Cytobacillus luteolus: one gene and its partner. The protein of the gene in region 2 interacts with the protein of the main gene of each other region in a pairwise test. Links are inferred from orthologs where the notes say so. Each region holds a gene or a part of one and is shown on either strand. Other genes may lie near its edges. The genes, in order: def and asd.

Region 1 (3,308 bases), 100 kb from region 2 along the record:
AATAAGGTTTATCTCACACATTTTTTTTGCTTCTTCGTACCCCATCTGTTCGACCCATCTTTTGACAAGCCACTCTGGATGACTTGTTTCAATAGCAAGACGTTTAACCGGATCAGTAATTTCTTTAATTGAGGGAGCACCTTCTCGTTGTAAGGTCCGTAATACCCCATTTACCATTGATGAGATTCCTTTATGTCCTCTTCTTTTAGCAATCTCTACCGCCTCGAAAAAAATTGCCCTGTCTGGAACCCTATCTAAAAAAGTCATTTGATATACTGATAGTCTTAATAAGACAGTAACCCATAATTCCAGTTTTTTTTGTTTTTTTATAAATGGAGCTAAGTAAAAATCTAAAACATCACGCCTTTGAATAGTGCCATAGACAATTTCAGTTAATAGACCAATGTCTTTTCCTTTTATGCTGTTTTTTTCAATCATTTTGTTCAAAAGAAGGTTACTATATGCTTGATTTTTCTCGATTGATAGTAAAATCTCCAATGCTGCTTCACGTACATTACCTTTATTCATCTTGACCGCCTAACTTCTCACCGATTTCAAGTTGATTTCCACGTAAAAATTGTTTTGTTGGCATACGTTTTTTACCAGCAGGTTGAAGTTCGGTAATTTTAATACCTATCTCACTACCCGTACTCACAACAAAACCATCATCGTCGAGTCCTACAATGGAACCAGGTGAAAATTGTTCTTTATTATACTCTACTTTCTCCCCAGCCCATACTTTTATAACATCACCTCTAAAAGTTGTATAAGCAACAGGCCACGGATTTAAGCCACGGATGTGATTATAAATATCTATTCCTGTTTTATTCCAATCAATTTTTTCCTGTTCTCGTTTGATATTGTATGCAAAAGTAGCCTTTTCATCATCTTGCTTAATAGGTGTTATTTTATTAGCTAACAACAATGGAATGGTTTCTGATAGAAGTTTCGATCCTGCCACACTAAGCTTATCATGTAAAGACCCTACAGTATCTTTTTCCTCAATCGGTACCTCTACCTGAGTTAAAATATCACCTGCATCTAACTTTTCTACCATGTACATGATCGTGATACCTGTCTTTTCTTTACCTTGGATAATTGAATAATGAATCGGTGCACCGCCTCTAAGTTCCGGCAGTAATGATGCATGTACATTAATACAACCATATTTAGGAGTATTTAATATCTCATTAGGTAGAATTTGACCAAATGCTGCAGTTACTATTAAATCCGGCTTATAATCTAAAACTTTTTTTATCTCTTCCGCTTCACGGATTTTATTTGGCTGTAGTACTGGAATGCCATGTTTTTCTGCTTCTACTTTCACTGGTGGTGGAGTCAATATACGTTTTCTTCCAACGGGACGATCTGGTTGTGTAACAACTGCAACAACTTCATAACCGTCATCAATTAATTGTCGTAAGACTGGTACTGAAAAATCAGGTGTACCCATAAAAATAATTTTTTCCATTCTAACAATAACCTACCCTTCAAGTTCACCTTCATCATAGTATCGGGTGACCTTTGATGTAAATAATACTCCATTCAAGTGATCTATTTCGTGCTGTATAGCTCTTGATAAAAAACCTTCTGCTTCAAGAATAAAGGTTTGTCCACGGTGGTCTTGTGCTTTTATTTTCACATAATCAGCACGTTTTACTTCGCCAAAAAGGCCCGGAAAACTTAAACAGCCTTCTGGACCAATTTGTTCTCCCTTCATCTCTAGAATGACAGGATTAACTAGGTCAATTCGACCATGTTCATCATCAATTTCTACAATTGCGATTTGTTTATCAATGCCAACTTGAGGTGCTGCTAATCCTACTCCATCAGCCTCAATCATTGTTTCATGCATAGAATCTAGAAGTTTTATAAGGTCACTATCAAAGGATGTAACCTGTTTACATTTTGTTTCTAAAATATCGTTTGGATATTCTACTAGTTTCAGTACTGACAATCTATTTCCTCCACAAAGTATGTCTTTATTAGATATGTTTGATTACATTAACATGTAAGGATTTAAATCAATAGATAATGTTAATTGATTTTGAGATATTTCCTGTTGGTATCTTTCGATCACTGTTTTTAATGCAATGGTAAGATTTGGTTCATGCTTATATTTTATCATGCATTGGTAGCGATATCTATCATTGATACGAGGGATAGGGGATGCTACCGGCCCTAATATAATGGCTGATTCAGAAAGTTGCATGCGTAAAAATGATGTTATTTTCTCAGTGATTGAGACAACTTTAGTTAACTCCTGATGTGAAACGGTTACTAGTGTTAAGTAATAAAACGGCGGATATGCATGCGATTTACGAACCATCATCTCATTTAGATAAAATTGGTCAAAGTCATGCTGACTGGCTAATGTAATACTATAATGCTCTGGTGTATAAGTTTGAATGATTACCTCACCTGGAAGTTCATGACGCCCTGCTCTACCGCTAACCTGGGTTAATAATTGAAAGGTTTTTTCAGCAGCCCGAAAATCTGGAAGATGCAGCATGGTATCCGCTGTTAATACCCCAACAAGCGTTACGTTAGGAAAATCTAAACCCTTTGCTATCATTTGAGTTCCTAATAAAATATCCGCACGGCCCTCTCCAAATTCGGTCAGAAGCTTTTCATGCGAGCCTTTTCGACTTGTCGTATCAACATCCATTCTTATTACCCTTGCTTCAGGTAAGATTTTTGATAATTCTTCTTCAACCTTTTGTGTACCCGTCCCAAAAAAACGGATGTATTCACTATTACACTCTGGACACTCTTTAGGCAATGGTTCTTCAAAACCACAATAATGACACTTCAATCGTTGATTCGAACGATGATAGGTTAGTGAAATATCACAGTGAGGACAATTCATCACATAGCCACAGTCTCTACACATTACAAAGGATGAATACCCTCTTTTATTGAGAAATAGAACAATTTGCTCGCCATTCTCTAACTTCTCTTGGAGTTTCTCATATAAGAGACCTGAAAACATTGAACGGTTTCCATTCCTTAATTCTTCTCTCATATCAATAACTTCAACCGCTGGTAAATCACGCTCATTCATTCTCTTCCTTAAGGTTAAAAGTTTGTATACCTGTTTAGAGGCTCGAGCGAATGATTCAAGAGTTGGGGTAGCACTTCCAAGTACAATAGGACAGTTATGATACTTCCCCCGATATATAGCTACATCCCTTGCATGATATCGTGGATTATCTTCCTGCTTATAGCTACTCTCATGTTCTTCATCGATTATAATAATTCCTAGATTCTCAAATGGTGCAAATATAGCCGATCTTGCCCCGACGACT
Region 2 (3,125 bases):
AAATACAATCCCACACCTTATTGTAACAGCCAGTGTTATCTCAAAAATGCCGGCTCATACCCTTATCGTCGACCTTGCTTCTAAGCCAGGTGGAACAGATTTTAGGTATGCAGAAAAACGTGGGATCAAGGCATTATTAGCACCAGGTCTTCCTGGTATCGTTGCACCTAAAACGGCTGGTCAAATTGTTGCCAATGTTTTGTCACAAATCCTTTTAGAGCACCATAAAAGAGAGGAGAAATAATATGAAATTTAAGGGAAAACGTATTGGTTTTGGTTTAACAGGTTCTCATTGTACGTATGATGAAGTAATGCCAGAGATAGAGAAGCTTGTAAAAGAAGGTGCAGATGTATTACCTGTTGTTTCAAATACAGTTAAAACGACGACAACACGTTTTGGAAAAGGCGAAGATTGGATTAAACGGGTAGAAGAGATTACCGGGAATAAAGTGATTGATTCAATCGTTGCAGCCGAACCACTTGGTCCAAAAATCCCTCTAGATTGTATGGTCATTGCACCATTTACTGGGAATTCAATGAGCAAGTTCGCAAATGCAATGACAGACTCTCCTGTCTTAATGGCTGCTAAAGCAACCCTAAGAAATCTAAGTCCAGTTGTACTTGGAATATCTACAAACGATGCACTAGGGTTAAACGGTGTAAATTTAATGCGTTTGATGGCTACGAAAAATATCTATTTTATCCCTTACGGCCAAGATGCACCAATGAAAAAGCCAAACTCGATGGTCGCGCGTATGGGATTGCTTCAAGACACTGTACTTGCTGCAATGGAAGGTAAGCAACTGCAGCCTGTTATTATTGAGAAATTTCGAGATAGCGAATAAGAAATTGAACTGTTACAATAAGAAGAGAAGAATGATTTTATTTATGTAGTAAAATTCTTCTCTTCTTTACTACGTGAATATGATAAAATATATTTTACTGGTAAAAAATGAACAACGTTTATTTTTGATTTTTGGAGGGGTAATAATAATGGCACAACCGAATGGGTTACATGTAGCAGTAGTTGGAGCAACCGGTGCAGTAGGTACACAAATGATTCAAACTCTGGAAAGCCGCGACTTCCCTATTGCAAAACTTACACTTTTATCATCAGAACGCTCCGCAGGAAAAACAGTACGATTCAAAGGCAAAGACCTAGTTGTGGAAGCAGCCACTCCGGAAAGCTTCGAAGGGGTAGATATTGCTTTATTTAGTGCTGGAGGAAGTGTATCAAAAGAATTAGCACCTGAGGCTGTAAAGCATGGTGCTATTGTTATAGATAATACAAGTGCGTTTAGAATGGATAAGGATGTACCTTTAATCGTACCTGAAGTAAATGAAGCAGAGCTTAAAAATCATAATGGAATAATTGCTAATCCAAATTGTTCAACAATTCAAATGGTTGTAGCACTTGAACCAATTAGACAAAAATTCGGATTAAAAAACATAATTGTGTCCACATATCAAGCAGTGTCAGGTGCCGGAGATGCAGCTATTACAGAATTAAAAGATCAGGCTCAAGCAATATTAGAGGGAAGAGAGTTTACTCCTCAAGTATTACCTGTTAAGTCTGACAAAAAGCATTACCAAATTGCCTTTAATGCTATTCCTCAAATTGATAAATTTGAAGACAATGGTTTTACAACAGAAGAAATGAAAATGATTAATGAGACTAAAAAGATTATGACTTATCCTGAGTTGCACGTAGCAGCTACTTGTGTACGACTACCAGTTGTAACAGGACACTCTGAGTCTGTTTATATTGAAATAGATGAAGAAAATGTGTCAGCAGTTGATATTAAGGAATTACTAAGCAAAGCTCCTGGAGTTGTATTACAGGATGATCCTTCGCAACAGCTTTACCCAATGCCTGCTGATTGTGTAGGGAAAAATGATGTGTTTGTCGGTAGAATTCGTAAAGACTTAGACCGTCCTACTGGTTTTCACATGTGGATTGTATCTGATAACCTTTTAAAAGGTGCTGCGTGGAATTCAGTCCAAATTGCAGAAAGCTTAGTAAAACTCGGTTTAGTAAAATAAATAATTAGTAGTGTCCTATAGACTTATTAATTATATGGGGTGTAAATATGAACATCATCGTCCAAAAATTTGGTGGAACATCTGTAAAGGATGAGAAAACAAGACATTTAGCTAGAAAGCATATACAAAATGCACTGGACGAAGGAAACAAAGTTGTTGTTGTTGTATCGGCTATGGGTCGCTTAGGTGATCCTTATTCAACGGATACCTTACTTGGGTTAATTGACAACAATCTTGCAAAAGTTAGTAACCGTGAAATAGATATGCTTTTATCTTGTGGAGAAATTATTTCAAGTGTTGTGTTCTCCGAAATGCTAAATAGTCATGGGATTAAAGCTACAGCTCTAACAGGAGCGCAAGCTGGTTTCCGCACATCAGATGACTATACAAATGCGAAAATTATTGATATGAAATGTGATCGTCTCCAAAATGAACTGGAGCAACACGACGTTGTTGTTGTGACTGGTTTTCAGGGAGTGGCTAAGAATGGGGATGTTACTACGATAGGCAGGGGTGGAAGTGATACTTCGGCTGCTGCGCTGGGGGCAGCGTTAAATGCAAAATGGATTGACATTTTTACAGATGTTGAGGGAGTAATGACTGCAGACCCTCGAATCGTAGAAGATGCCAGACCGCTATCTGTTGTAACATATACTGAGATCTGTAACATGGCCTATCAAGGAGCAAAAGTTATTCACCCAAGAGCTGTGGAAATTGCAATGCAAGCGAATGTTCCTATTCGTGTAAGATCAACCTATTCCGATTTGCCTGGGACGCTTGTCACTTCTATTGAAAAAGGAAGTAAAGGTAGAGATGTGAAGGAAAGGTTAATTACTGGAATTGCGCATGTTTCAGGTGTAACACAAATAAAGGTTCAAGCAAGCAAAGGTCAATATGATTTACAAACGAAAGTGTTTAAAGCTATGGCTAATGCAAAAATAAGCGTTGATTTCTTTAATATCACGCCAAATGGTGTTGTGTATACAGTATCTGGTGAGATGACTGAAAAGGCGATTGATGTATTGGAAAACCTTGGGTACGAACCTCTGGTTACAAGAAATTGTGCTAAGGTCTCGACTGTT

The links.
Region 1: the proteins of asd (region 2) and def interact in binary tests that used the Escherichia coli proteins (3 or more experiments, as listed by UniProt). The link is inferred for Cytobacillus luteolus from one-to-one orthologs.

Annotation. Positions count from the first base shown.
Region 1 is NZ_JAGGKM010000002.1:383,876-387,183, forward strand. The notes cover bases 221-3,189. They hold def (peptide deformylase), read right to left. Parts: upstream 1,958-3,189; coding sequence 1,484-1,957; downstream 221-1,483. Other genes in these bases: rsmB (16S rRNA (cytosine(967)-C(5))-methyltransferase RsmB), read right to left, coding at 221-528; fmt (methionyl-tRNA formyltransferase), read right to left, coding at 521-1,471; priA (primosomal protein N'), read right to left, coding at 2,000-3,189. Also shown: more of rsmB, read right to left, coding at 1-220; more of priA, read right to left, coding at 3,190-3,308. UniProt on the Escherichia coli protein: Removes the formyl group from the N-terminal Met of newly synthesized proteins. Requires at least a dipeptide for an efficient rate of reaction. N-terminal L-methionine is a prerequisite for activity but the enzyme has broad specificity at other positions.
Region 2 is NZ_JAGGKM010000002.1:282,199-285,323, reverse strand. What follows is about bases 233-3,018. They hold asd (aspartate-semialdehyde dehydrogenase), read left to right. Parts: upstream 233-993; coding sequence 994-2,043; downstream 2,044-3,018. Other genes in these bases: dapG (aspartate kinase), read left to right, coding at 2,091-3,018; J2Z26_RS06235 (dipicolinate synthase subunit B), read left to right, coding at 246-845; dpaA (dipicolinic acid synthetase subunit A), read left to right, coding at 233-244. Outside these bases: more of dpaA, read left to right, coding at 1-232; more of dapG, read left to right, coding at 3,019-3,125.